Regions from separate parts of the Streptomyces hamibioticus genome, predicted to be linked through region 1. Evidence: riboswitches for the same ligand, from Rfam matches in the RefSeq annotation. Region 1 holds a riboswitch; the other holds the start of a gene.
The links. A riboswitch is a leader RNA that binds a small molecule or an ion and turns the genes downstream of it on or off. The one in region 1 is predicted to bind glycine.
Positions count from the first base shown of each region.

Region 2: linked by a shared signal. The riboswitch ahead of gcvT (glycine cleavage system aminomethyltransferase GcvT) and the one ahead of gcvP (aminomethyl-transferring glycine dehydrogenase) in region 1 are both predicted to bind glycine.

Region 1 covers NZ_JBKKQY010000001.1:6,415,793-6,428,399, forward strand. The annotation lists gene ACLGIH_RS29125 (sugar phosphate nucleotidyltransferase) at 1-2,474, shown strand, start outside; gene ACLGIH_RS29130 (DUF881 domain-containing protein) at 2,642-3,478, shown strand; gene ACLGIH_RS29135 (small basic family protein) at 3,475-3,807, shown strand; gene ACLGIH_RS29140 (DUF881 domain-containing protein) at 3,813-4,670, shown strand; gene ACLGIH_RS29145 (FHA domain-containing protein) at 4,819-5,691, shown strand; gene ftsR (transcriptional regulator FtsR) at 5,734-6,471, shown strand; gene ACLGIH_RS29155 (bifunctional nuclease family protein) at 6,556-7,029, shown strand; gene ACLGIH_RS29160 (MerR family transcriptional regulator) at 7,188-7,832, shown strand; gene ACLGIH_RS29165 (DNA polymerase IV) at 7,926-9,389, shown strand; gene ACLGIH_RS29170 (PRC-barrel domain-containing protein) at 9,311-9,682, opposite strand; glycine riboswitch at 9,808-9,903, shown strand; gene gcvP (aminomethyl-transferring glycine dehydrogenase) at 10,078-12,607, shown strand, end outside.
Region 2 covers NZ_JBKKQY010000001.1:2,229,188-2,235,401, forward strand. The annotation lists gene ACLGIH_RS09840 (ABC transporter substrate-binding protein) at 1-121, opposite strand, end outside; gene ACLGIH_RS09845 (enhanced serine sensitivity protein SseB C-terminal domain-containing protein) at 387-1,199, opposite strand; gene ACLGIH_RS09850 (enhanced serine sensitivity protein SseB) at 1,382-2,194, opposite strand; gene ACLGIH_RS09855 (AAA family ATPase) at 2,273-2,941, opposite strand; glycine riboswitch at 3,125-3,220, shown strand; glycine riboswitch at 3,221-3,336, shown strand; gene gcvT (glycine cleavage system aminomethyltransferase GcvT) at 3,381-4,499, shown strand; gene gcvH (glycine cleavage system protein GcvH) at 4,622-4,999, shown strand; gene glyA (serine hydroxymethyltransferase) at 5,012-6,214, shown strand, end outside.

The DNA.
Region 1 (12,607 bases):
GAGGCGAAGGTACGCGCCTTCGCCCCATGACCTCGAGTATGCCCAAACCGCTCCTGCCGGTGGCCAACCGGCCGATCATGGAGCACGTTCTGCGGCTGCTCAAAAGGCATGGGCTCAATGAGACAGTCGTCACCGTCCAGTTCCTGGCCTCGCTGGTCAGGAACTACTTCGGTGACGGTGAGGAGCTCGGAATGGAGCTCACCTATGCCAACGAGGAGAAGCCACTCGGTACCGCCGGAAGCGTCAAGAACGCCGAAGAGGCGTTGAAGGACGATGCCTTCCTCGTCATTTCCGGTGACGCCCTGACCGACTTCGACCTCACTGAACTCATCAATTTCCACAAGGAGAAAGGCGCGCTCGTCACGGTGTGCCTGACGCGGGTGCCCAACCCGCTGGAATTCGGCATCACCATCGTCGACGACGACGGAAAGGTCGAGCGCTTCCTCGAGAAGCCGACCTGGGGCCAGGTCTTCTCCGACACCGTGAACACCGGCATCTACGTCATGGAGCCCGAGGTCTTCGACTACGTCGACCCCGACGTGCCCGTCGACTGGTCCGGTGACGTCTTCCCGCAGTTGATGAAGGAAGGCAAGCCGATCTACGGCTACGTGGCCGAGGGCTACTGGGAAGACGTCGGCACGCACGAGAGCTACGTCAAGGCCCAGGCCGACGTGCTCGAGGGCAAGGTCGACGTCGACATCGACGGCTTCGAGATCTCCCCGGGCGTGTGGGTGGCCGAGGGTGCCGAGGTGCACCCCGACGCCGTGCTCCGCGGCCCGCTCTACATCGGCGACTACGCCAAGGTGGAAGCCGGCGCCGAGATCCGCGAGCACACCGTCGTGGGCTCGAACGTCGTCGTGAAGAGCGGCGCCTTCATGCACAAGGCCGTCGTGCACGACAACGTGTACGTCGGGCCGCACAGCAATCTGCGGGGCTGCGTCGTCGGGAAGAACACCGACATCATGCGCGCGGCCCGGATCGAGGACGGCGCCGTCATCGGTGACGAGTGCCTGATCGGTGAAGAATCGATCGTCCAGGGCAATGTCCGCGTCTACCCGTTCAAGACCATCGAGGCCGGTGCCTTCGTCAACAACTCGGTGATCTGGGAGTCGCGCGGGCAGGCGCACCTCTTCGGCGCCCGTGGGGTGTCCGGCATCCTCAACGTCGAGATCACGCCTGAGCTGGCCGTACGGTTGGCCGGCGCCTATGCGACGACGCTGAAGAAGGGCTCCACGGTCACCACGGCCCGCGACCACTCCCGAGGCGCCCGTGCGCTGAAGCGGGCGGTCATCTCCGCGCTGCAGGCGAGCGCCATCGACGTACGCGACCTGGAAAACGTCCCGCTGCCCGTGGCGCGGCAGCAGACCGCGCGCGGCAGTGCCGGCGGCATCATGATCCGGACCACGCCCGGCGTTCCGGACTCCGTGGACATCATGTTCTTCGACGGGCAGGGTGCCGACCTGTCGCAGGGCAGCCAGCGCAAGCTGGACCGGGTGTTCGCGCGGCAGGAGTACCGGCGCGCGTTCCCCGGCGAGATCGGCGACCTGCACTTCCCGGCCAGCGTCTATGACTCCTACACCGGATCGCTGCTGCGGAACATCGACACGACGGGCATCGCCGAGTCCGGGCTCAAGGTCGTCGTCGACGCCTCGAACGGCAGCGCCGGGCTCGTGCTGCCCAGCCTGCTCGGCAAGCTCGGTGTCGACTCGCTCACCGTCAACCCCGGCCTCGACGAGGCCAGGCCGACGGAGACGGCCGACATGCGACGGTCGGGACTGGTGCGTCTCGGCGAGATCGTGGCGTCCTCCAGGGCCGCGTTCGGCGTGCGCTTCGACCCGGTCGGCGAGCGGCTTTCGCTCGTCGACGAGAAGGGGCGCATCATCGAGGACGACCGGGCGCTGCTGGTCATGCTGGACCTGATCGCCGCAGAGCGGCGCAGTGGCCGGGTCGCGCTGCCGGTGACCACCACCAGGATCGCTGAGCAGGTGGCCGCCTATCACGGCACCCAGGTCGAGTGGACCACGACCTCTCCCGACGACCTGACCCGGGTCGGCGGCGAGGAAGGTGCGATCTTCGGCGGCGACGGCAAGGGCGGCTTCATCGTCCCCGAGTTCAGCAGCGTCTACGACGGTACGGCGGCCTTCGTGCGGTTGATCGGGCTGGTGGCGCGGACGCAGCTCACCCTCAGCCAGATCGACGCGCGCATTCCGCGGGCACACGTCCTCAAGCGCGATCTCGCCACTCCCTGGGCCGTCAAGGGCCTGGTGATGCGGCGGGTCGTCGAGGCGGCCGGAGACCGCTCCGTGGACACCACCGACGGTGTGCGGGTGGTGGAGTCCGACGGGCGCTGGGTGATGGTGCTGCCCGACCCGGCCGAGGCGGTCACCCACCTGTGGGCCGAGGGCCCCGACGACGCCTCCGCGCAGGCCCTGCTCGACGAGTGGTCCGCCGTGGTGGACAGCGCGGGCCGCTGAACCACGCAGCACGCGCGCGTGCCGGACAAGTGCCCCCGAGGGGGCCTGTCCGGCACGCCGGTGGGGCCGTTCGGAGGTAGCGGCGGCGGCGTGCGACGATGTGCGGCATGCCGCAGCAACCCCCCGTTCGGAGCACATCCACGCGGCCTGCCCGCCCTGACGCATCCATGTCGTTGATCACCAACGTCATGGATCACAGCCTCGACGACGGTTACGCCGAAGCCGCCGCACGGAAGCGGGCCGAGGGCGCGAGTGGCCTGCCCAAGACGCTGCGGGCCAAGCTCGGCCTGGCCGTCGGGCTGGTGCTCGCGGCCCTCGTCGTGACGGTCGGCGCGGCACAGGCGCGGGTCGCGGCCCCGACCGTGGCCAAGGAGCGCCAGGAGCTCATCGACCGTATCGACGAACAGAGCGAGACCGCGGACGAACTCGAGGAAAGCATCGACGAGCTCCGCGCGGAGGTGAACGCCCGGCAGCGCGAGGCGCTGGAGCGCAGCGGCGGCGGTGGCCACTCCGACCTGGTGGGCATCCTCGCGGGGGCCGTCGCCGTGCACGGGCCCGGGGTGAAGCTCGTGGTCGACGACGCCAAGGACGTCGGCGCGGGCGGTGACGGCAATCCGCGGGGCGCCTCCGGATTCTCCGACACCGGTCGGGTGCGTGACCGGGACATGCAGCGGGTGGTGAACGGGCTGTGGGCCTCGGGCGCCGAGGCGATCTCCATCAACGGGCAGCGGCTGACCGCCCTGTCCGCGATCAGGGCCGCCGGTGACGCCATACTGGTCGACAACAGGCCGCTGGTGCCGCCGTACACGGTGCTGGCGGTGGGGGACGGTGAGCGGCTCGCCACCAGGTTCCAGGACAGCGCGGACGGGCTGTATCTGGATGTCCTGCGGGAGAACTACGGAATCCGCACCAGCATTTCCGCCGAGGACGATCTCGAGCTGGCCGCCGCACCGCGTGTGATCGTCCGTACCGCGCAGCCGAAAACCGAGAAGGGCACATCGTGATCGCCGTACTGGGCCTCGTCGTGGGAGTCGTGGCCGGGCTGTTGGTCCGGCCGGAGGTTCCGGCGGCCGTCGAGCCCTACCTCCCCATCGCCGTCGTCGCGGCGCTCGACGCCGTGTTCGGCGGTCTGCGGGCCATGCTCGACGGCATCTTCGACGACAAGGTCTTCGTGGTGTCGTTCCTGTCGAACGTGGTCGTGGCCGCGCTGATCGTGTTCCTCGGCGACGAGTTGGGCGTGGGGGCCCAGCTGTCCACCGGTGTCGTGGTCGTCCTCGGCATCCGGATCTTCTCCAACGCCGCGGCGATCCGCCGGCACGTGTTCCGGGCGTGAGGCCGATGAACGACCAGGACAACGACCAGGGCCGCAAACCGGGCGGCGGGCTGCGCAAGGAGCTGCCCGAGGAGGTGCCCGCGGCGCCCGGCCCGGCCCCGGAGGGCGTGCAGGCCGCCGGGGAGGAGCCGCAGCCGGCGCTCACCGGCCGCCAGCGACTGGTGAAGGGGCTGTGGCCGCCGCGCGTCACCCGAGCCCAACTCATCGTCGCCCTCCTGCTGTTCGGCCTCGGATTCGGGCTGGCCGTCCAGGTGGCGTCGCACAGCGACGGCGACAGCGCCCTGCGCGGCGCCCGACAGGAGGATCTCGTCCGCATCCTCGATGAACTCGACGACCGTTCGGAGCGTCTTGAGGACGAGAAGCAGGGCCTGGAGAAGCAGCGCCAAGAGCTGGAGAACAGCTCCGACCAGGCCGAGGAGGCGCGCAGACAGACGCTCGAGAAGGAGCGGCAACTCGGCATCCTGGCGGGCACGGTGGCGGCGCAGGGGCCCGGCATCACGATCAGGATCGACGACACGAAGGGGACGGTCGAGGCGGACATGCTGCTCGACGCGATCCAGGAGCTGCGCGCGGCCGGCGCGGAAGCCATCCAGGTGAATGGTGTGCGGGTCGTCGCGAGCACCTATCTGACCGACTCGGGCGGCGATGTGAGCGTCGACGGGAACAAGATCAACGCCCCCTATCGTTTCCAGGTCATCGGCAAGCCGCAGGACCTGGAGCCGGCGCTCAACATCCCCGGAGGCGTGGTGCAGACTCTCGAGAAGGAACAGGCCACCGTTACTGTTGAGCGGTCGAGCAAGATCGTCGTGGACGCCTTGCGAGCGGCGAAGCGGCCTGACTACGCTCGGTCGTCCTCCCAGTGAACCGGGGGCGCATGGGGGCCGTCCGACGAGGGCATGAGGTTGCGGGGGGTCGGCGCACCGATTGGGTGGTGCGTGATGGAAACTGTCTGGTGGAGACGGACGTTGTGAGGATGTCCGGGTCGGCCGGTAGGTTCAGTGAGGGTTCGTCCTGCCCCACGGGCGGGTCTGTTTCGGTCAAGGGGAATCGCCCGTGAAGTTGTTTGCGAAGTTGTTCGGCAAGAGCGCGCGAGAGGGACGCGACAACGCGACCGCTCGTCATCGCGCACAGCCCGACGCGGAAGGCGGGCGCCCGCTCTTCCGCGACCAGGTGGCTGGTCCGGGCGGTGACATTTCCGGTGGTCAGGGCGCGCCGTCGGTTGACCCTGCACAGTCCGGCGGCATAGGTTTCGGGCAACCGTCAACCTCAAGTACGGGTGGAGGGTTCAGCCCAGATCCGTACGCGTCCAATGTCCCGGCGGGGCAGCCGCGGCAGGAGGATCCGTCCATGTCGGCCCTGGTCTGTACGAGGTGCGGTAACCGCAACGCGGAGAACAGCCGCTTCTGCTCCAACTGCGGCGCGCCGCTGCGCCCGGGCGTTGCGGCGGAGCGTTCGTCCGAGACGACGTCCACGATCTCCATCTCGGGCCTCGAGGCCTACGACGCCGAGGCCACCGGCCAGACGCCGGTGCCGACGCTCTCGCCCGAGGCACAGGCGGCGGTCGAGGCCCTGCCGATGGGCTCCGCGCTTTTGGTCGTGCGGCGCGGTCCGAACGCGGGGAGCCGCTTCCTGCTGGACGGCGAGCTGACCACGGCCGGGCGGCACCCGCAGAGCGACATCTTCCTGGACGACGTGACGGTCTCCCGACGGCACGTGGAGTTCCGCCGCGGCGCGGACGGCACCTTCACGGTGGCCGACGTCGGCAGCCTGAACGGCACGTACGTCAACCGCGAGCGGATCGACCAGGTCGCCCTGTCGAATGGAGACGAGGTGCAGATCGGCAAGTACCGGCTGGTGTTCTACGCGAGCCAGCGGGGCTACTGACCGTCCCCCGGACACGCTCCGGGGGGACCCCAGGGAAGGTCCATGCTTCAAACACCGAGCGGCGGGGCCGGGCACGGTACCGCCGCCACGGACAGTGGGCTGATGAGCATCGGCACGGTGCTGAACGTGCTGCGCGACGAGTTTCCCGACATCACCATCTCCAAGATCCGTTTTCTGGAGTCCGAGGGCCTGGTCGAGCCACAGCGGACCCCGGCCGGGTACCGCAAGTTCAGCGCCCACGACGTCGAGCGCCTCGGCCATGTGCTGCGGATGCAGCGGGACCACTATCTGCCGCTCAAGGTCATCCGCGAGCACCTGGACGCCATGGAGCGGGGCGAGGCGGTCCCGCTGCCGGCGCTCGGCCGCCAGCGGGACGGGGAGGCTCCGGCGGGGGCCGGGGACGGGCCCACGGCGGCCCGGATCGGGCGGTCGGAGCTGCTGGCCGCGGCCGGCATAGGGGAGCAGCAACTGCACGAGTGGGAGTCCTACGGGCTGATCACTCCGCTGTCCGACGGCGCCTACGACGCGGAGTCCGTCACGGTGGCCTCGCTCGTCGTCGAACTGGGACGGTTCGGGATCGAACCACGCCATCTGCGGGTGATGAAGGCCGCCGCCGACCGGGAGGCCGGGCTGGTGGACCAGGTGGTGGCCCCGCTGAAGCGCCACCGGAACCCGCAGACCAGGGCGCACGCGGAAGCCCGGGCCAAGGAGCTGGCGGGGCTGGCCGTGAAGCTGCACGCGGCGCTCGTGCAGAGCGCGCTGGGCGTGCGCCTGCCCTGAATCGGGTGGCGGTGGGGGGCCGGATCGGCCACCCGTTCCCTGCTCGACTACCCAAACGTCCCGAGCACGGCCTAGGGTTGCTGTGTGAACGAGCTCGATGTCGTAGGTGTCCGGGTCGAGATGCCCTCCAACCAACCGATCGTGCTGCTGCGCGAAGTGGGAGGCGACCGTTACCTCCCCATCTGGATCGGCCCGGGGGAGGCGACGGCGATCGCCTTCGCCCAGCAGGGCATGGCTCCCGCCCGGCCGCTGACCCACGACCTGTTCAAGGACGTGCTGGAAGCCGTCGGCCAGGAGCTCACCGAGGTACGCATCACCGACCTGCGTGAGGGGGTCTTCTACGCCGAGCTGGTCTTCGCCAGCGGTGTCGAGGTGAGCGCCCGTCCGTCCGACGCCATAGCGCTGGCGCTGCGCACCGGAACGCCGATCTACGGCAGCGACACGGTGCTCGACGACGCCGGTATCGCGATCCCGGACGAGCAGGAGGACGAGGTCGAGAAGTTCCGCGAGTTCCTCGACCAGATCTCACCGGAGGACTTCGGCAGCAGCAATCAATGACGCACCTCACGAGCGCATTCGGCTAGCCTTACCCCGCGGTGGGACACGGCAAACCACTCGTAGGGTGATTATCACTCGGCGTGCCGAGTGTGGCGATCGTTGACGCACCCTTGGTGACTGCCTACCGTCGAGGAGGCAGGTCAAGGACGGAGGTCGGCGTGAGAATCAGCGGCGACGGTACGGCTGGGGGTGCCCCCGGACGCAGTCTCGGGTCGAGTGGCCCGTACCGGCTTCCCAACGGCGCGGCCGATCACGTTCCGCAGCGTCCCACGGTCATGCCGAGCAGCGGAGGGGCGACGTCCATGGCGTCCGAGCAGATCGGCTACCGAGGCCCGACGGCCTGCGCGGCGGCTGGTATCACCTACCGGCAGCTGGACTACTGGGCCCGCACCGGACTGGTCGAACCGAGCGTGCGACCGGCCTACGGCTCCGGGACGCAACGCCTGTACAGCTTCCGTGACGTCGTCGTCCTGAAGATCGTCAAGCGGTTCCTCGACACCGGGGTGTCGCTGCAGAACATCCGCACCGCCGTCCAGCACCTGAGGGAGCGCGGCTTCCGCGACCTGGAGCGGATGACGCTGATGAGCGACGGCGCCACCGTGTACGAGTGCACGTCGCCGGACGAGGTGCACGCCCTGCTCCAGGGCGGACAGGGCGTCTTCGGCATCGCCGTGGGTGTGGTGTGGCGGGACGTGGAGAGCGCGTTGTCGCAGTTGCACGGCGAGCGGATCGACACCGGAGAGACCCTGGTCGGACACAATCCGGCGGACGAGCTGGCCCGGCGGCGCAACCGGGCGGTCTGAACCGCCCCGAACCACCCTGGCTCCCCGGTCCGCGGGCGAATTCCCCGGCCCGGGGACAGGGCGTTGTCAGTGGCGTAGGGCAGCATCGGAGATGTGAGGACCGCGCCCACGATTCTGCATCTCGACATGGATGCCTTCTTCGCCTCGGTGGAGCAGGCGTCCAAGCCGAGCCTGCGTGGCAAGGCCGTCGTCGTGGGCGGGCTCGGGCCCCGCGGAGTGGTCGCCACCGCCTCGTACGAGGCACGGGTCTTCGGCGTCCACTCGGCGATGCCCATGGCGCAGGCCCGGCGCCTCGCGCCGAACGCCGCCTATCTGGTGCCGCGCGGCGCCCTCTACCGGTCGATCAGCGAGCAGGTGATGGAGCTGCTGCGGGCGCTGTCGCCGCTGGTGGAGCCGCTGAGCCTGGACGAGGCGTTCGTGGACCTGGAGGCCGGCGGGGCGGCCTGGGACGCGGAGTCGGCGCGGCTGGCCGGGGCCAGGCTGCGCGCGGACATCCGGGCCGTGACCGGGCTCTCGGGCTCGGTCGGACTGGCCGCCTCCAAGATGCTCGCCAAGATCGCGTCGGAGCAGGCCAAGCCCGACGGGCTGGTCCTGATCGAGCCGGGCACCGAGCGGGCGCTGCTGGGCCCCATGTCCGTGCGGACGCTGCCCGGGGTGGGACCGGCGACGGGCGACCATCTGCGGCGGGCCGGCATCACCACGGTCGACGAGATCGTCGAGGCGGGCGAGGACGAGCTGGTCCGGCTGCTCGGCAAGGCCCACGGGCACGGGCTGTACGCCATGGCGCTGGCCCGCGACGACCGGCCGGTGGTGGCGGAGCGGGAGACGAAGTCGGTGTCGGTGGAGGACACCTACGACGTCGACATCCACGACCGGACACGGGTCGGCCTGGAGGTGCGGCGGCTGGCCGACCGGTGTGTGCGGCGGCTGCGCGGGGCCGGGCTGTCGGGGCGCACCATCGTGCTCAAGGTGCGGCGCTACGACTTCTCCACCCTGACCCGGTCCGAGACCCTGCGCGGGCCCACCGACGACCCGTCGGTGATCCGGGACGCGGCGGCGCGGCTGCTGGACTCGGTGGACACCACGGGCGGTGTGCGGCTGCTCGGGGTCGGCGTCAGCGGGCTCGCCGACTACACGCAGGAGGACCTGTTCGCGCAGGCGGCGGGGGAGCGGGCGGAGGAACTCGCCGAGGAGCCGGACGCCGAGCCCGCCGAGGAGCCGCGGCAGCCGCCCGCCGAGCGCCGCTGGCCCTCCGGGCACGATGTGCGGCACGCCGTCCACGGACACGGGTGGGTGCAGGGCAGCGGCCTCGGGAGGGTCACCGTGCGCTTCGAGACGCCCGGCTCGGAGCCGGGGCGGGTGCGCACCTTCCGGGTCGACGACCCCGAGCTGGCGCCGGCGGAGCCGTTGCCGCTGGTGGGCCCGCCGGCGTCGGCGCAGCGAAGACCCGCGGCGCCCGGCATCCGGCCGCCGGTCGGTCAGGCCTCCTCGGAGCCCGCCAGCTTGCCGAAGTCGCGGTCGGGCGGCGGGGGAGGGGCCGCCACGTCGAGACCGTAGTGGTGGTAGAGCTGGAGTTCCTGCTCGGGAGACAGGTGCCGGCCGACGCCGAAGTCGGGGGCCTCCTTGATCAGCGCCCGGTCGAAGGGCACGCGCAGGGTGCCGTCGACCAGCTCGCTGGGCTCGAGAGGGACGAAGGCGTCCCTGCTGAACAGGCCGGTGCGTATGGCCGCCCATTCGGGAACGCCGGTGGCGTCGTCGAGGTAGACCTCGTCGATGGTGCCGAGCTTGGTGCCGTTGCGGTCGAACGCCTTGCGGCCGATCAGGTTGCGCGGATCGATGTCGGTGCGCACGGTCCCTCCACGTGGTCGCAAACCATCCGGTAAATCATCCGTAAGCACTACAAAACGGCACATTCGTGATGGCGGCCACTCGAAGGTGGGGGCGTTGACCTCGCTGGTAGGCTGACAACGGCTGCTGACCCTGTGCGGGAGAGTCCTCCGAACTCCATCGGAGGCGCCGAAGGAGCAAATCCTCCCCGGAATCTCTCAGGCCCCTGTACCGCACGGACGAGGTCACTCTGGAAAGCAGAGCGGGTGTCGACGGCTTCCGCTCTCACCGACGGTGAAAGCCGGGAGCCCTCGGGCGGCCCGGTGAAGCTCTCAGGTCGAGATGACAGAGGGGGAGGCCGTCCGGGTACCCGTGCCGTGGTGCCCCTCGAAGGTCGTCAGACCAGGAGGCCTCCGCAATGACCGCCCATCGCACCCCGCTCTCCGAGCTCGAACAGGGAACGCCCTTCGAGCAGCGCCACATCGGCCCCGACCACGAGGCCCGGGCCAAGATGCTCGCGCAGGTCGGTTACGGCTCGCTCGACGAGCTGACCGCCGCCGCGGTGCCGGATGTGATCAAGAACGCCGAGGCGCTGGACCTGCCGGGCGCCCGCACCGAGCCCGAGGTGCTGGCCGAGCTGCGTTCCCTCGCCGACCGCAACCAGGTCCTCGACTCCATGATCGGCCTCGGCTACTACGGGACGTTCACCCCGCCCGTCGTCCTGCGCAACGTCATGGAGAACCCGGCCTGGTACACCGCGTACACGCCGTACCAGCCGGAGATCTCCCAGGGCCGCCTGGAGGCCCTGCTGAACTTCCAGACCATGGTCGCCGACCTCACGGGCCTGCCCACCTCCGGCGCCTCACTGCTGGACGAGGGCACCGCGGCCGCCGAGGCCATGGCCCTGTCCCGGCGCATGGGCAAGAACAAGAAGGGCCTGTTCCTGGTCGACGCGGACGCGCTGCCGCAGACCATCGCGGTCATCCGGACCCGCGCCGAGCCGACCGGCGTCGAGGTCGTCGTCGCCGACCTGAGCGAGGGCATCCCGGCCGAGGTCGCCGAGCGGGAGATCAACGGCGTCCTGATCCAGTACCCGGGCGCCTCCGGTGCCGTACGCGACATCAAGCCGGTCATCGACCAGGCGCACGAGCTGGGCGCGCTCGTCACCGTCGCCGCCGACCTGCTCGCGCTCACGCTGCTGAAGTCGCCCGGCGAGCTGGGCGCGGACATCGCCGTCGGCACCACCCAGCGCTTCGGCGTGCCGATGGGCTTCGGCGGGCCGCACGCCGGCTACATGGCCGTCCACGACAAGATGGCCCGCAGTCTGCCCGGCCGCCTCGTGGGCGTCTCCGTGGACGCCGACGGCGACAAGGCCTACCGCCTCGCCCTGCAGACGCGTGAGCAGCACATCCGCCGCGAGAAGGCCACCAGCAACATCTGCACCGCGCAGGTGCTGCTCGCCGTGATGGCCGGTATGTACGCCGTCTACCACGGTCCCGAGGGGCTGAAGACCATCGCGCGCCGCACCCACCGCTACGCCACGGTCCTCGCCGCGGGCCTGACGGCCGCCGGTGTGGAGATCGTCCACGGCGCCTGGTTCGACACGGTCACCGCCCGGGTGCCGGGCCGGGCCGCCGAGGTCGTCGCCGCCGCCCGCGACAACGGCGTCAACCTGCGGCTGGTCGACGCCGACCACGTCTCCTTCGCCTGCGACGAGACCACCCTGCGCGCCCAGGTCGGCGCCGTGTGGTCGGCGTTCGGCGTCGAGGGCGACATCGAGGCGCTGGACGCGGCGACCGAGGACGCCCTGCCCGAGGCGCTGCTGCGGACCGACGACTACCTCACCCACCCGGTCTTCCACCAGTACCGCTCCGAGACCGCGATGCTGCGCTACCTGCGCCGCCTCGCCGACCGCGACTACGCGCTGGACCGCGGCATGATCCCGCTGGGCTCCTGCACCATGAAGCTCAACGCGACCACCGAGATGGAGCCGGTCACCTGGCCGGAGTTCGGGCAGCTGCACCCCTTCGCGCCCGCCGAGCAGGCCCAGGGCTACCTCACGCTCATCCGCGAGCTGGAGGAACGTCTCGCCGAGGTCACCGGCTACGACAAGGTCTCCCTCCAGCCCAACGCCGGGTCGCAGGGTGAGCTGGCCGGTCTGCTCGCCGTCCGCGGCTACCACCGCGCCAACGGCGACGAGCAGCGCACGGTGTGCCTGATCCCGTCCTCCGCGCACGGCACCAACGCGGCCAGCGCCGTGATGGCCGGCATGAAGGTCGTCGTCGTCAGGACCGCCGAGGACGGCGAGATCGACATCGAGGACCTGCGGGCCAAGATCGAGCAGCACCGCGACGAACTGGCCGTGCTGATGATCACCTACCCGTCCACGCACGGCGTGTTCGAGGAGCACGTCGCCGACATCTGCGCCCGGGTGCACGACGCGGGCGGCCAGGTCTACGTCGACGGCGCCAACCTCAACGCGCTGGTGGGCGTCGCCAAGCCGGGCCACTTCGGCGGCGACGTCTCGCACCTGAACCTGCACAAGACCTTCTGCATCCCGCACGGCGGCGGCGGCCCCGGCGTCGGCCCGGTGGCCGTACGGTCGCACCTGGCGCCCTACCTGCCCAACCACCCGCTGCAGCCCGCGGCCGTCCCGGAGACCGGCGTGGGGCCCATCTCCGCGGCTCCCTGGGGCTCGGCGGGCATCCTGCCCATCTCCTGGGCGTACGTCCGTCTCATGGGCGGTGAGGGGCTCAAGCGGGCCACGCAGGTCGCCGTGCTGTCCGCCAACTACATCGCCAAGCGGCTGGAGCCGCACTACCCGGTGCTCTACACCGGCCCCGGCGGACTGGTCGCGCACGAGTGCATCATCGACCTGCGCCCGCTGACCAAGGCGACCGGTGTGAGCGTCGACGACGTCGCCAAGCGGCTGATCGACTACGGCTTCC
Region 2 (6,214 bases), 4.2 Mb from region 1:
ACGTGTCCTTGTCGCCCTTCGAGTCTTCCTTGTCTCGTTCACTGGCACAGCCGGTGGCGATCAGGCCGACCGCCAACGCGGCCGTGATCGCCCTGGCGGCGCGGGATCTGGATATGCGCATAGGGAGGCCACTCCGGGTTCCGCTGAAGGGAATGCATTGTTGACCGCCTGAACACTACAGACGGGACCCGCGCCCGAGAACAGTCCGGATAGCGGTGATACCTAGCTGAGATCTGAACACTCGATAAATCGGATGCTTCCGGTACATCCGGGGTGTGCGCGGTCAACTCGACCGACACAGAGGAGAGTTCGCAGGCCGGATCGGGTCCTGCCGCGAGCGGGAGCAGGAGTGGGAGCCGGACCGGGGCCGTCCGAGGGGCGGACGGTCAGTAGGCGTGCGGAGCCGCGGCGCCGGGCCGGTGGCCGGGCGCCGGCGGGTATCCGTAGCCGCCGGCCGGGGCGGTGCCGTGGGCCTCGCGGTCGTAGAAGGGGCGGGCATTGGCCCGCAGCCACATGGCGACCGGGTCGAACGCGTCGGTCATCGCCACCGTGGACACCGGCAGTCCGTCGGGCACCGCGCCGACGGACTGCTGCATCATCGCGCGTACCGCGTCCACGGCCGGCGGGGAGGTCTCGTACACGTCCAGGCCGATGGCGAGGTACGGCGCCCCCAGGGCCGGCTGCACCCAGGCGCGGCGCAGTGAGCGGACGGCCGGGGTGCGGTGGGCGTTCTGCGTGAGCAGGGCGTAGAACTGGGGGATCTCGATGGCCGGCTCCGACAGCCGCAGGGGCCCTGCGGGCTGGCGGTCCAGGCCGGTGGTGATACGGCGCAGATCGAGCCAGGGGATGCCGACGCCGCCGCCGGGGGCGTGCGGGTTGAGCCACAGGCCGTAGCGGTCGGGGTAGAGGGCGCGGGCCACTTCCAGGCCGTCGACCACCTCGTAGGAGCGGTTCCAGCCGCTGGCCGACAGCTCCTGGGCGGAGGTGACGCACGGGGCGTAGCCGAAGCCGTCGACCTCCATGTTTCCGTACTGGGCGTCCGGCGAGCCGGCCTGACCGTGCCACAGCAGCATCCAGACCTGACCGGAGGCGGGGGTCGAGAGCGCGCGCAGGAGCGCCTCGTAGGCGTCGTAGCGCCCGGGCGTCACCTGGCGCAGCATGTGCTCGACCTGCCCGGTCGCGGTGCCGCTGGCGCTCACCTGTACCGCCCCTTCGAGAAGTTGCCCCGGATATGAAACCAGCTTAAGTGGCCCCGCGGACAGGCGGCGCCCTCCGGCCCGGGGCTACTCGACCGTCGGCGGTGCGGGACCGTCATGGCTGGTCGCGCCCGCGGGGCGGAGCCGCGGACCGGCACGGCCCCGCGCCCCTCGACCGTCGTCGTTCACATGTCCCTGGAGTAGAACGGCCGGACCCGTTCCCGCATCCAGTCGCAGACCGGGTCCTCGGCCGCTTCCAGGAGGACCAGGTTGACCGGCCAGTCGGTGGGGGCCTTGGCCAGGGCGCGACCCAGGGCCTCCAGGGGCAGGGCGCGGGCGTCGCCCTCCCAATGGGTCAGTTCGACGCCGACGAACATGACGGGGTCGGCGGTCTCGACCGCGGCCAGGCAGCGGCGGGCGGTGCGGACCACGCCGACGGCGGCGAACTCGGCGGAGGCGGCGGAGAGGAAGTCGACCGGGTCGTCCTGCCAGTCGGGCTCGAACAGCTTGACCCGGCCGCCGCTCGCGGGACCGTCCAGCGGGGTGCGGCCCGCCCGGCACAGCTCGGCCACGGCGGGCGGCGGGAGGGGTATGCCGACCACGCCCTCCGGGTTCACGATGATGCCGGCCTGCGGCGGCAGCCCGCGGGCGAACTCCACGGCGGGGGCGACGGTGTACGCCATGTGCGCCCCGGCGACCTGGCGGAGCTGTTCCTCGGAGCTGAACACCGGCACGTACGCCTGGCCGTCGATCTCCAGTGTCGGCAGGTCGAGGGTGCCGCCGTCCGGGCCGCCGCCGCTCGGCAGCGGCACCCAGACGAAGCTGCGGCCGAGGACTTCGACGATCCGGCCGCCCGCGGACGGCACGCCGAGGGCGGCCGACAGCACCTCCTCCAGCTCGTTGCCCGGCCATCCGCCGTGCGGATGGGGGTGCGCCTGCGCCGGGAGGTCCGCGGAGAAGTCCGCGGAGAAGTCCGGGGAGCCCGCTGGGAAGTCCATCTGTTCCTACCGCCTGCTCGAACCGCTGGTGTGGCTGGAAAGGCTAACCCGTTCGGCCCCGCGGGCCCGCGGCGGCCGTCAGCCGGTGAAGCCGATCCGGCGCAGCGTGTCCGCCGCCGCCCGGTCGAGCAGCACGGCCGAGGCGCAGCCGCCCGGCAGGGTGCCCTCGGCGGCGGCGCGCAGCAGCCGGGCGGTGGCCGTGCGGTGCCGGCGGAAGGCGTAGCGGGAGACGCCCCGGCCGCGCTCGCGCTGGCCGGCCAGGGCCGCCTCGGCGCTGACGTCGAGCAGCAGCAGGTGCAGGCCGGTGCCCCGGCGGCGGGCCTCGCGGGCCAGCCAGGTCCGCACCCAGGCCTGGGTGCCGCAGTCGTGCACGACGACGCCCTCGCCGGAGCGCAGCGCGCGACGCAGGCCGGCGTAGTGGGCGAACCGGACCAGGGGGCGGTAGAGGGCGTACGGCAGGAGGCGCGGCATCCGGCGGTCCCAGCGGTCGCGGGTGTCCTGGGAGTCGATGCGCATCCCGCGCACGGTGCGCTCCATCAGCGTGGACTTGCCGCTGCCGGGCAGGCCGGTGACGACGACGATGTCGCCGGGCCCGAAGAGCAGGGCGTGCGGGCTGCGGCCGGCCCGCTCCCGCAGGTCGCGGACGACGGGTGCGGTCTGGTCGGCACACGCCTCCCGGGCCGGGCCTGCAGGCTGCTTGGGCAGCGCGAGACCCGAGGTCGTGGCGTATGCCGTGGTCCTGTTCACCGTGATCGTCCTCCCCTGGGGCGGTTCACGAGTTTCCCCGTCCCCGTCGAGTGTAAAAAGAAGGTAATGCGGGAGTCTCGTGCTTTCGTGTACGTGCTGCCACAAGCCGGTCACAAAGAGCTTGCTCTGCCACGACCGGACGATGCGTGCAATGATGTGCGCGCCAACTGCATACCGGCCGTTTGAATCCGCGCGGGAGAGTTCCCAGCCACCGGCTGGGGCGCCGAAGGAGCAAGTACCTCCCTTGAATCTCTCAGGCCCCGTTACCGCGCGGGCGAGGCACATCTGAAAAGCGGGCCGCCCCGAGGGCGGCCCCACCCAAGGTGCAAGTCCTGATCACCGGACTGAAGGTGGTCATGGCGAACCTCTCAGGTTCCGATGACAGATGGGGAGGACTCACCTCGCCCGCCTGCGTCATGCCCTGGGAGACGACCGACCGATGAGCAGTACCGAACTCCGCCGCACCGCGCTCGATGCCGTGCATCGTTCGCTCGGCGCGACCATGACCGACTTCGCCGGCTGGGACATGCCCCTGCGCTACGGCTCCGAGCGCGACGAGCACACCGCCGTGCGCACCCGGGCCGGTCTCTTCGACCTCTCGCACATGGGCGAGATCACCGTCACCGGTCCGCAGGCCGCCGCGCTGCTGGACTACGCGCTGGTCGGCAACATCGGCGGCGTCAAGCCCGGCCGCGCCCGGTACACCATGATCTGCCGCGAGGACGGCGGCATCCTGGACGACCTGATCGTCTACCGCCTCGCCGACTCCGAGTTCATGGTGGTCGCCAACGCCTCCAACGCCCAGGTGGTGCTGGACGCGCTGGCCGGGCGCGCGGCCGGCTTCGACGCCGAGGTGCGCGACGACCGGGACGCCTATGCGCTGCTGGCCGTGCAGGGCCCCGAGTCGCCGGAAATCGTCAAGAGCCTGACCGACTCCGACCTGGACGGCCTGAAGTACTACGCGGGGCTGCCCGGCACCGTGGCCGGTGTCCCGGCGCTGATCGCCCGTACCGGCTACACCGGCGAGGACGGCTTCGAGCTGTTCGTGAAGCCGGAGCACGCGGTGGAGCTGTGGCAGGCGCTGACCAAGGCGGGCGAGGCGGCCGGCCTGACCCCCTGCGGCCTGTCCTGCCGGGACACGCTGCGCCTGGAGGCGGGCATGCCGCTGTACGGGCACGAGCTGACGACCTCGCTGACGCCGTTCGACGCCGGGCTCGGCCGGGTGGTCAAGTTCGAGAAGGAGGGCGACTTCGTGGGCCGCGCGGCGCTGACGGAGGCCGCGGAGCGCGCCGCCTCGCAGCCGCCCCGGGTCCTGGTCGGCCTGGTCGCCGAGGGCCGCCGGGTGCCGCGCGCCGGGTACGCGGTCGTGGCCGGCGGCGAGGTGATCGGCGAGGTCACCTCCGGGGCGCCGTCGCCGACGCTGGGCAAGCCGATCGCGATGGCGTACGTCGACGCGGCGCACGCGGCTCCGGGCACGCCCGGGGTGGGCGTGGACATCCGGGGCAGCCACGAGCCGTACGAGGTCGTGGCGCTGCCGTTCTACAAGCGCCAGAAGTAGAGACTGGGTCCGTACCCGCAGGTGTCCTCGCGTAGGTTCGCGCTGCTCACCAGCGGTGTCGGCAGCCTTCCAGTCGGTCCCCCATTCATCAGCACTCCCCCGCGTACAGGAGAATTCAGGCCATGAGCAACCCCCAGCAGCTGCGCTACAGCAAGGAGCACGAGTGGCTGTCGGCCGCCGAGGACGGCGTCTCGACGGTCGGCATCACGGAGCACGCCGCCAACGCGCTCGGTGACGTCGTCTTCGTCCAGCTCCCGGAGGTCGGCGACACCGTGTCCGCGGGCGAGACCTGCGGCGAGCTGGAGTCGACCAAGTCCGTGTCCGACCTGTACTCGCCTGTCTCGGGTGAGATCACCGAGGTCAACGAGGACGTCGTCAACGACCCGTCGCTGGTGAACTCCGCGCCCTTCGAGGGCGGCTGGCTGTTCAAGGTGCGCGTCACGGACGAGCCGGCCGACCTGCTCTCCGCCGACGAGTACACCGCCTACGCCGCCGGCTGAGGAGCCCTGCCGATGTCTGTCCTGAACACCCCCCTGCACGAGCTCGACCCCGACGTCGCCGCCGCCGTCGACGCGGAGCTGGACCGCCAGCAGTCCACCCTGGAGATGATCGCCTCCGAGAACTTCGCGCCGGTCGCGGTCATGGAGGCGCAGGGCTCGGTCCTCACCAACAAGTACGCCGAGGGCTACCCGGGCCGCCGCTACTACGGCGGCTGCGAGCACGTCGACGTGGTCGAGCAGATCGCCATCGACCGCATCAAGGCGCTCTTCGGCGCCGAGCACGCCAATGTGCAGCCGCACTCCGGTGCCCAGGCGAACGCCGCCGCGATGTTCGCGCTGCTCAAGCCCGGCGACACGATCATGGGTCTGAACCTCGCCCACGGCGGGCACCTGACCCACGGCATGAAGATCAACTTCTCCGGCAAGCTCTACGACGTCGTCGCCTACCACGTCGGCGACGACGGCCTGGTCGACATGGCCGAGGTGGAGCGGCTGGCCAAGGAGTCCCGGCCGAAGCTGATCGTGGCCGGCTGGTCGGCCTACCCGCGGCAGCTGGACTTCGCCGAGTTCCGCCGGATCGCCGACGAGGTCGGCGCGTACCTGATGGTCGACATGGCGCACTTCGCCGGTCTGGTCGCGGCGGGCCTGCACCCCAACCCGGTCCCGCACGCGCACGTGGTCACCACCACGACCCACAAGACCCTCGGCGGCCCGCGCGGCGGTGTGATCCTCAGCACGGCCGACCTCGCCAAGAAGATCAACTCTGCCGTCTTCCCCGGTCAGCAGGGCGGACCGCTGGAGCACGTGGTCGCCGCGAAGGCGGTCGCCTTCAAGGTGGCGGCGAGCGAGGACTTCGCCGAGCGCCAGCGTCGTACGCTGGAGGGGGCCCGCATCCTGGCCGAGCGCCTGGTGCGGGACGACGCCAAGGCCGTGGGCGTCTCCGTGCTGACCGGCGGCACGGACGTCCACCTGGTCCTGGTCGACCTGCGCGACTCGGAGCTGGACGGCCGGCAGGCCGAGGACCGCCTCCACGAGGTCGGTATCACGGTCAACCGCAACGCCGTGCCGAACGACCCGCGTCCGCCGATGGTGACCTCCGGTCTGCGCATCGGTACGCCGGCCCTGGCGACCCGCGGCTTCCGGGCCGAGGACTTCGCCGAGGTCGCGGACGTGATCGCCGAGGCGCTCAAGCCGTCCTACGACGCGGAGTCCCTC